Regions from separate parts of the Streptomyces sp. NPDC005808 genome, predicted to be linked through region 1. Evidence: riboswitches for the same ligand, from Rfam matches in the RefSeq annotation. Region 1 holds a riboswitch; each other region holds the start of a gene.

Region 1 (3,268 bases):
GGGCGGGGTGTGATGGAGGGGCCCTTGACGCTGAAGTGCTTGCCCTCGAAGTCGATGTAGTGCAGTTTGTCGCGGTCGACGAACCGGCCGGTGGCGACGTCCCGGATCTCCACGTCGTCCTCCCAGCTGTCCCACAGCCGGCGCACCGCCTCGACGTAGTCGGCGGTCTCGTCGAAGAGGTCGACGATCAACTCCTGCAGGGCCGGAGTCTCCAGGTCTTCGACACGGAGCTTGGGGAACTCACGGCGTCCGAAGTGAGCGGCCTCGTGTCGTCGCGCGGACGCCTGCACCCGCACGCCGGCACGGCCGGTGCTCACATAGTCGAGGGTGGCGATGGCCTTGGATATGTGGAAGGGCTCCGAGTGGGTGGTCACCACGCTCGGCACCAGCCCTATGTGGCTGGTCAGCGGCGCAACGCGGGCGGCGATGAGGACGGCGTCGAGTCGGCCGCGTACCTGGTCGGTGCGTGGGTCCGGTTCGCTGAGGCGCGCGGACTGCAGGCCGAGGCCGTCCTCGATGGTCACGAAGTCGAGCAGGCCACGCTCGGCCTCGGTGACCAGGTCGGTCCAGTACGAGGCGGTGAACAGGTCGTGGGGGCGGGCCACCGGCTCGCGCCAGGCGGCGGGGTGCCAGCCCGCGCCGTCGAGGGCGACAGCCAGGTGCAGTGCGGAGGGAGAAGAGGAGGACGAGGGCAACGACGTTGACGAGGACACGAAAGGGGTGCCTTCCTGATCGACCGTGTGAGATCGCCGGGCCTCGGCTGGGAGGGTGCGGCGGCGGGGTGACAGGTCAGGGACGACAGAGCGCGCCGGCCACGCGCTGAAGGTCGATGTGCGGCCGGGAGTACAGGTGCACGCGGCGGCGCGGGGCGAGAACCAGGACACGGAGACGGGGCACGGTCTGCACGTCCGTCACCTCCGCCCTTCCGGCTCGGCGGGCTGGAGGCCGCCGGCATCGCGCTTGCGGAACCCGGGGCGGGCACCGCCTGGTCGTCACCTGGAGCACCCCGCCGCGGAGGAGGGTTGCCGGTCAGCAAGCCAGGGCTTGACGCTGACGCTCATAACCTGCTGGGGACGTTACGGGAGGCCACAGCGGTGCGCAATGGGCCGGGGATCATGGTCGTGATCACGCCGCCGCGCGTCCTCAGGAGGGTCAACCACTGGGCTGCGCAATCTGTTCCACGCCTCCCGTACGGCCTGAGGCACGCTGGATGACCACCTGATGAGACTGCGCCGGAGGCCTTCTTGACGACCTCACGGAGCGCACCGACACTGACGGGGACGGTCACGATTGTCAGCGCCCTTCGGGCAGGTTCACCCTGCCTGTGAGGTCATCGGCCCCGGCCCGCTGGCAGGCAACCCTTCCACCGCGACGGGGTGCCCCGGGTGACGACCCGGTTCCGCCGGTGCGGCGGGACAAGCGTGGTCTCGCGTCTCGCGAGCCCCGAGTGCGGGACAGGTGGGAATGGCCAACAGCGGTTTGACGAGACGCCTGCACATCGATCTGTTGCGTGTCTCCAGCGCCTACTAGTCCGAGCGATCCGGACCAGTACGTAGCGCAGTCACTCCGTTCCGCCGCGGTGCCCACAAGGTGGCCGTGGCCTCCTCGTCCCATGGAGAGTCATGTCCGAGACAATCTCGCACGCCTCAAACACCGGTACGTCCAGCACGTGTACGTCAACTCCGTGCGCACCCAGCTCACTTGACGCGGTCCCCCATCCCCGGATCGCCGCGATCCCGTCCGCCCGCCCACACCGATTCCGCAGCCGTATCGGAGTGGGTCTCGCCGGCGGCTTCTACCCTGCCCCGCACCGCTACGAGCTGTATCTGTCCGCGCGCTGTCCCCTCTCGCTACGGGTTTCCATCACGCACGGCCTGCTGGGTCTCAAGGACTCGGTCGCCATCACACGGCTGGCGCTCCCCGCCGACACCCCCGCCGCGTTCGCCTCCCTGCGCGGGGTGTACGAGGCCACCTGGCACCACTACGACGGTCCGCTGACCGCCCCCGCGCTGTGCGACCGGTGGAGCGGACGTGTCGTCAGCAACCACACGCCCGACATCCTGCGCGACCTCGGCGATCTCTTCCCCGACCGCGCCGGATCCTGCCGCTCCCCGCTCCGCCCGTCGGAACTCGCCGCGGACGTCGACGCCCTGCGCGACCTCCTCGACCGGGATGTCACACCGGGCGCGCCGCTACAGGAACGGTCGGCCGCTCTCGACCTGCTGAACCGTCAACTCACCGCCGGTCCCTATGCGTTGGGCAAGGAACTGACCGCCGCAGACGTGGACCTCTGGGTCGCCCTGGTCCAACTCGAAGCGGTCCAGGACCTGTCCTCGTACGCACTCCTCCAGGACTACGTGCGACGTCTCGACGCCCACCCGGCCTTCCACCGGCACCTGTGAGCAGGCGGCTTCGTCAGGTACGGGATTCCAGGGCGGCCCGGGTGTCGTCGCCGTAGACGCCCGTCTCGTCACCCCGGATCCCGTACCAGAGCTGGAAGCGGGCCACGGCCGCGGTGAGGGTGGGGTCGTACGTTCCGCTCGTGACGCCGCTGTCGTAGACATCCGGGATGTGGAGCAGCCGTTCCTGGAGTTCCGCCACCTCGGGGCCGTTGTCTCCCTCCCGGAGGATGCCGGTGCCGTCCGGGTCCGCGGCGCCGGAAGGCGCCTGAGCGACGGGTGCCGTGGCGGACGAGGCGGCCCCGGCCTGCGATCGGCTGTCTCCGCCGGGCAGCAGCATGGCCACGGCGAATCCGACCAGCGCGGCCGCCACGACAGCGGCGACGACGGCGGCTCGGCGCAGGCCCGTAGCGTGTCCGTACCCTTGCCCGGCTGCACGCCCCGGTCGGCGCCCCGGCTCCTGCCGGGTCGGCGCCGCGGGCTTCGCCTCCTCGTAGGCGGCATAGTTCTCGCCCACCAGAACGGGCGGCAACTCCTCCGTCTCACCCAGGTGCGCCGAGGACAATCTGACCGACTCGTAGTTTTCGTCCGGGCCGACGGCCTGCTGATCCTCTCGGAACTCCCTCACCAGTTCCGCCAGGGCCTCCGTGCGGCGGCGCTGCTGGACGTAGGTGGGTTCGAGCGCCGGGCGGCGCATGGGCTGCTCGCGTTCGGGCGGTGTCGACACACTGCTCTCCTTCCGTGCGCGCGGTCTCCCGCCATCCCCGTGGAGAGATACGGAGGCACGGGCACGGGAGTTCAACCGCTGCCTACCACCTCGGTAGTGGGCTGCTCGGGTGACGGCCGCTCCGCCGAACGGCCCCCACCCG
Region 2 (3,268 bases), on a different contig from region 1:
GGCCGCATGATCGAATCCCTCAAGGGGGCGAAGCGGATCCTGGCCAGACTCGCCGGATTCAACGGCGGCTATCTGCGCTTCACCGGCCAGGTGACCGTCGAGCACCTCGCACACGGCGAGGCCGTCGACAGTGTGAGCGCGCCGGCTCTGTGGGAACTCATGTACTTCGGCAAGCACTGACCCGGATCCGGCACGACGACGGGCGTCCGCGTGCGCTCCCGGCCTACCACTCGCCCCGCTGTCAGTACGTAGCGCGGGCCCCGGTACCCATCCCCACTGGCTTTTCGTGCGCTGGAGCTCAACATCTTCTGCCGGCCGGATCCCGGCCACAGTGCCGGTCAGCCCAAGCCGGTACGACCGTAACGCCGGCCGTACCGGCACCGAGGCGAGGATCCCGCTCGTCGGCGCTCTATCGCGCAGGTTTCTGCTTCAGCATCCCGGAGGCGATCGCGATGACGACTGCGATCACGGCCACCGGCACCACCGGTGCGTAGGTGTGCGCGTGGCTGAGCATCCAGTCTCCGACGAAGGCGCCGGCCACCATGCCCACCAGGACCCCGGTGAGGCGACGTGCCGCGGCGGGCTTGAGAGTCCAGGTGGTGATACCGGAAACCCAGCTGATGAAGGTGGCCGTGGCCGCCGTGGTGGAAATGCCAGGCACATGGAGCGACCGAATGGCGTTCATCTGCAGACCCATGGCGAAGGCGTTGAGGGCGACCAGGATGTTGGACACAAGGCTGGACGGGGACGTCGCCATCCACACGACGAGGAAACCGACCTGCGCCACCGTCGCGACGCAGAGCGCGATGGAGACACGACGCGGCCACGCTTCGAAGATCTCGGAGTCCTCCATCTCCTCGTCGCCGTTGAACGCGGTCAGGATCCTTGTTGCCAGCGCGGCCCCCACGGCGAACGCGGCAAGGGAAATCACCACGCGAACGGGATCCGGACCGTCGGGCGGCCGGGTACCGGCTACGCCCAGTCCGAGAAACACCAGGTTTCCGGTCTGGAACGCCGTGAAGACCTTCCCGAAAGAAAGAAAGCAGATCGCTTCGAAAACGCCTGACGAGAATGCCAGGGCGACCAGCAGCCGGTCTCGAATCGCCAGTAGCTCCGGAGTCGCGTGCGCGGCGGCCAGGTCCACACGCCGGTCATCCACAGGTTCGGCTCCTCGGCCGCCCTGGACCGGCAGGGTCGGGGCGACAGGTTGAGTGCCCTGAGAACGTTCGAGTCGAGACGGCCGGCCGTGAGCCTTTTGCAGGCTGCTCCATTGCATGCCTTTTCCTCCAAGCGCCCGGAGTCAGGAGCTCGCCCCGACTAGTTGCTAGGTACACATTTATCTCCGTTCAGGATGTGCCTACATCTCGCATAAAGCCACATATTTGGGCGAAACCTTACCCAGGCTTCAGGAAAAAACTACGAAGGCCGCCTGGGGGACAAAACAGGCAGGGCCGCGAGTTCTCGAGTCGGGGCACGGCAGGCCCCGGCCGGCGCCTGGTCAGGACAGTTCGGCCGGCCGTTGCCGAGCCTCGCGCAGTTCGATCCGCCGTGCCCTGCGTTGCCCAACTCGCCTGTCCCCATTGACGGATCATGGCGGCGCTCGTTAGCGTTCCCAGCGGTATCGAGTGTCAGCGTCAGGCCCTGGCTCGTTGACCGGCAACTCCTCACCGCGGTGGGGTGCTCCGGGTGAAAGCCCGGCAGAGTCACCGACTGCGCAAGCGCCTGACCGTTGGATCGGGCCTGAGATCGGGAGGACCAGCGTGCGGTACAGCAGTGAGCTGAGTGCCTCGATCGCGGCCGCTGCGGTGTTCTCCGGATTCTCCCGCCGACGCCACATCGACCTGCAGCTCTTCACCAGCTGCCTGTGTCACGGCTGATTGCGACCCTGCCTCCCGCTCTCTGGGTGACGCTCGCCGACGGCTTTGACGCCGCGGGCGACTCCGTGCGGGCTCTCACAGCGCTGTCGGAGTCCGCGGTGCCGTCACGCCTTCGTCGGCACCCTTCCCCCAGGCACCTTCCGAATATTTCCGCCACTCCGCCTTGGTCTGCACAGGGCCGCTTCGCCTTGGCATGCGCGGGCACGTGCGCGGTGACTTTGGAGTAGGAGAACCCGTTCCGTGATATCGCATCCGGATTCCCGACCTACCCGGTGGGCGGCACTCGCCGCACTGGTGACAAGCAGCCTCCTGCTGAGCGCCTGCGCGTCGAGCGGCAGCTCGACCAGCGACAGCGGCCCGGCCAGGTCCGGCGGCACACTGACCTTCGCGGTGGGTTCCGACGTAGGGTGCGTGGATCCGCAGCAGGTGGGCAGCAACGACACCATTTACTCGCTGCGCCAGATCGTGGACTCGCTGACCGACCAGGATCCCAAGACCGGCAAGATCGTGCCGTGGCTGGCGAAGAGCTGGGACATCAGTTCCGACACGACCACGTTCACCTTCCACCTGCGATCGGGTGTCACCTTCAGCGACGGGACACCGTTGACTGCCCAGGTGGTGAAGGACAACTTCGACGCGGTGCCGAAGCTCGGCGCCCTGGGGTCGCTGGCCCAGGGGTACTTGAGCGGCCTGGACAGCACCACGGTGATCGACCCGCTCACGGTGCGGGTCAGGTTCCAGCAGCCGAACGCGCAGTTCCTGCAGGCGACGTCGACGCACTCGCTGGGTATCGAGTCGTCGGCGAGTGCCAAGCAGAGCCCGCAGGAGAAGTGCAGCAAGGGTGTGGTCGGGTCCGGCCCGTTCGCGCTGGAGAGCTACGTACAGAACCAGTCCATCACCTTGACCAAGCGCAGCAAGTACGCCTGGGGCTCGTCGTTGTGGACCAAGCCGGGCGAGGCGTACCTGGACAAGCTGGTGTTCAAGGTGGTGCCCGAGGCGGGCGTGCGCACCGGCAGCCTGCAGTCCGGTCAGGTGGACGCGATCAGCAGTGTCGGCAAGGCAAACGAGGCGGCCCTCACGGGCGGCCAGGTGAACCTGCAAGGGCGGGCCAATCCCGGTGCGGTGTTCAACCTGGGGCTGAACAACTCCCGCCCGCTACTGAAGGACGTGAGGGTGCGTCAGGCGCTCCTGTTCGCCATCGACCGGCAGCAGATCGTCGACACCGTGTTCCCGACCGGCACCAGGGCGGCTACCAGCATCCTGGCGTACACGACACCGGATTACGCGGACCAGGGCTCGGATCTGGCCTTCGACGCGGCGAAGGCGAAGTCCCTGCTGGACTCGGCCGGTTGGAAGGTCGGCAGTGACGGCATCCGGTCGAAGAACGGCAC
Region 3 (3,268 bases), on a different contig from region 1:
GCACGGCAACCGGGCGGCATCCTCCGCCTCCGGGGCGTCCGACGTCCTGGAAAAGCTCGGGGTCAATCTGCAGCTGACGACGGAGCGGGTGGCCGAGGTGGCCGAGGAGGCCGGGATCACCTTCTGCTTTGCGGTGAAGTTCCACCCGGCGCTGCGTCATGTGGGCGCCGCACGTGGGCAGTTGGGCATTCGTACGGTCTTCAACGCCCTCGGTCCGCTGACGAACCCGGCACGGGTGAAGGCGCAGGCGGTCGGCGTCGCGGACCCCCGCATGGCGCCCATCGTGGCGGGCGTCTTCGCCGAGCGCGGCAACTCCTCACTGGTCTTCCGCGGCGACGACGGCCTCGACGAGCTGACCATCACCTCCACGTCCCGGGTGTGGGTCGTACGGGACGGAAAGGTCACCGAGGAGACCTTCGACCCGAGGGACGTCGGAATCGACCTGGTCCCGATCGAGGCGCTGCGGGGCGCGGACTCCACGTACAACGCCGACGTGGCGCGGCGGCTCCTCGACGGCGAGACGGGGCCGGTGCGGGACGCCGTACTGCTCAACTCGGCGGCGGCGCTGGTGGCCCTGTCGCCGGGTGACGGGCCGCTCGCGGAGCAGATCCGAGCGGGGATGGCGCAGGCGGCGGAGGCCGTCGATTCGGGGGCGGCCAAGCGGACGCTCGAGCGTTGGGTGGCCGCGACCAACGCGTAGCTCGCCTTGCGAGGCGGTTCGAAAGGGGCTGGGGCGAAGAGGTCCGGCCCCTTTCGGGTTCCGGGATCCGGACACGGGTTGCGCCGTCGCGATCAGTTCGGTTAGTTTTTTCGGCAGGTCATGAGTGACAGTCATCAGGCCCCGGCCGACTGTCCGGCAACCCTCCGTCCGTGGCGGGGTGCCCCGGGTGAAGACCAGGCCGTAGGCAGCGAGGTCTGCGGCAAGCGCGGACCCCTCGCCCTCTTCTGAGTGGTTAAGGCCCAGGGGTCCTGGTCATTCGAGGGAGCCTTCTGTGAGCAAGCGAATGCGATAGGGCGTAGAGCCCCTTTTCCGCCTATCACTTTCACCCGTTCCCGCGCTGAGCGCCACCTCCATGGACCGGCTCGCGCGGTGATGTTCCCCGCGTCTCACAGGAGTTCGCCATGTCTGCTTCCATCGTTGCCGCCGACCAGACGGTTTGTCGTGACATTTCCGGAGCTCTGCCTGTTCTGGGCCGAGATGTCACCGTCCCGCTCGTCACCGGTGGCGAGGTCACGTACGCCGCCCTCGACTACGCCGCCAGCGCCCCGGCCCTCCAGCGGGTGTGGGACGACGTGGCCGCGTACGCCCCGTACTACGGCAGCGTGCACCGTGGCGCCGGGTACCTGTCCCAGCTCTCCACCGACCTCTTCGAGAACTCCCGCGCCACCGTCGCCGAGTTCCTGGACTGCCGTGCGGACGACCAGGTCGTCTTCACCCGGTCGACCACCGACTCGCTCAACCTGCTCGCCGCCGCCCTGCCGGCCGACTGCCAGGTCTTCGTCTTCGAGACCGAGCACCACGCCGCGTTGCTGCCCTGGCGGGACGCGCGGGTGACGTACCTGAACGCCCCGCGTACGCCGGGGGAGGCCGTCGCGACCCTGGAGCGCGCGCTCAGCCACCGCGACCCCCACGGCCCGGCCCTCGTCTGCGTCACGGGCGCCTCGAACGTCACCGGTGAGCTGTGGCCGGTGCGTGAGCTGGCCGCCGCCTCGCACGCGCACGGCGCGCGCATCGTGCTCGACGCCGCGCAGCTCGCCCCGCACCACCCGGTGTCGGTGCGCGACCTCGACGTCGACTGGGTCGCCTTCTCCGGGCACAAGCTGTACGCCCCCTTCGGCTCCGGAGTCCTCGCGGGCCGCTCCGACTGGCTGCGCGAGGCCGAGCCGTACCTGGCGGGCGGCGGCGCCAGCCGCAAGGTGTCGCGGCGTACGGACGGCGGCGTGGACGTGGAGTGGCACGAGAGCGCCGCCCGGCACGAGGCCGGCTCACCGAACGTGATCGGCGTCTACTCGATCGCCTCCGCCTGCAAGGCGCTCAGCGAGGCGGGCTTCGACACCCTCGTCGCCCGTGAGCAGCACCTGATCGAGACGGTCCGCGCGGGTCTCGCCGAGGTGCCCGAGGTCAGGGTCCTCTCGCTCTTCGGCGACGACGCCCCGCGCGTCGGCGTCATCTCCTTCGTCGTGGAGGGCTGGAACAGCTCGCACTTCGCGGCCGCGCTGTCCGCCGAGTACGGCATCGGGGTGCGCGACGGCCTCTTCTGCGCCCACCCGCTGGTGCGTACCCTCCTCGGCAGCGACCCGGAGACCCAGGGCGAGTGCGGCGCTCCCGAGGCCGCGCCCGGCGAGAAGTCCCTCAACGCCATCCGCGTCAGCTTCGGCGCGGGCACCCCGGACGAGCACGTCGAGCGTTTCGTGCGCGCGGTCAAGGAGCTCGTGCGGGACGGTGCGAAGTGGAACTACCGCACGCAGGACGGGCGTTGCGTCCCGGCCGTGTGATCGCCTGACGGGAGCACGGCGTATACGCTCCCTTCGGCGGCGGTACGGCGAACAGGGGAGTCACGGGGAGTGCAGGCGCTGCGGGAGACGGATCCACGGCGGATCGGTCCGTACGAGGTGCTCGGTCGGCTCGGTGCGGGTGGTATGGGCGAGGTCTATCTCGCCGAGTCGCGGGCCGGGCTCCGGCTGGCCGTGAAAGTGGTGCGGGCCGAGCACGCGCAGGACCGCACCTTCCGCGCCCGGTTCCGCCAGGAGGTGCGGGCCGCGCAGACCGTCGGCGGCAGCGGCACCTACACCGCGCGGGTGGTCGACGCCGATCCCGAGGGCGAACGGCCTTGGATGGCAACGGAGTTCGTCGACGGGCCGAACCTGCGCGACGCGGTGCTCGACGGCGGGCCGCTGTCCGAGGACGCGGTGCTCACCTTCGCCGCCGCACTGGGCGAGGCCCTCGCCGCGATCCACGCCAGGGGCATGGTGCACCGCGACCTCAAGCCGTCCAACATCCTGCTGGCGCCGGACGGTCCGCGGGTCATCGACTTCGGGATCGTACGGGCGCTGGAGGCGACGGCGATGACCCGCACCGGCGCCATGGTCGGCTCGGTCGGATACGTCTCGCCCGAGCAGATACGCAACGGCTCCGAGGTGGGGCCGCCGAGCGACGTCTTCGCGCTGGGCGCCGTACTGGCGTATGCGTCGAGCGGCCGCGAACCCTTCGGGGAGGGCCAGGACTCGGTGATCCTGCTGCGCATCGTGACCCGGGACTTCGACCTCT

What was found. A riboswitch is a leader RNA that binds a small molecule or an ion and turns the genes downstream of it on or off. The one in region 1 is predicted to bind S-adenosylmethionine.
Region 2: linked by a shared signal. The riboswitch ahead of ACFYPC_RS27925 (ABC transporter substrate-binding protein) and the one ahead of ACFYPC_RS29455 (putative leader peptide) in region 1 are both predicted to bind S-adenosylmethionine.
Region 3: linked by a shared signal. The riboswitch ahead of ACFYPC_RS18980 (aminotransferase class V-fold PLP-dependent enzyme) and the one ahead of ACFYPC_RS29455 (putative leader peptide) in region 1 are both predicted to bind S-adenosylmethionine.

Annotation. Positions count from the first base shown of each region.
Region 1 covers NZ_JBIAIK010000016.1:4,595-7,862, forward strand. Annotated here, with positions in the region: gene ACFYPC_RS29445 (LLM class flavin-dependent oxidoreductase) at 1-713, opposite strand, end outside; gene ACFYPC_RS29450 (putative leader peptide) at 790-906, opposite strand; SAM riboswitch class IV at 952-1,065, opposite strand; SAM riboswitch class IV at 1,283-1,428, shown strand; gene ACFYPC_RS29455 (putative leader peptide) at 1,465-1,530, shown strand; gene ACFYPC_RS29460 (glutathione S-transferase family protein) at 1,623-2,402, shown strand; gene ACFYPC_RS29465 (peptidoglycan-binding protein) at 2,416-3,126, opposite strand.
Region 2 covers NZ_JBIAIK010000014.1:142,371-145,638, forward strand. Annotated here, with positions in the region: gene ACFYPC_RS27915 (lipocalin-like domain-containing protein) at 1-180, shown strand, start outside; gene ACFYPC_RS27920 (YoaK family protein) at 410-1,276, opposite strand; SAM riboswitch class IV at 1,618-1,727, shown strand; gene ACFYPC_RS27925 (ABC transporter substrate-binding protein) at 2,118-3,268, shown strand, end outside.
Region 3 covers NZ_JBIAIK010000007.1:435,375-438,642, reverse strand. Annotated here, with positions in the region: gene trpD (anthranilate phosphoribosyltransferase) at 1-700, shown strand, start outside; SAM riboswitch class IV at 817-933, shown strand; gene ACFYPC_RS18980 (aminotransferase class V-fold PLP-dependent enzyme) at 1,123-2,496, shown strand; gene ACFYPC_RS18975 (PQQ-binding-like beta-propeller repeat protein) at 2,566-3,268, shown strand, end outside.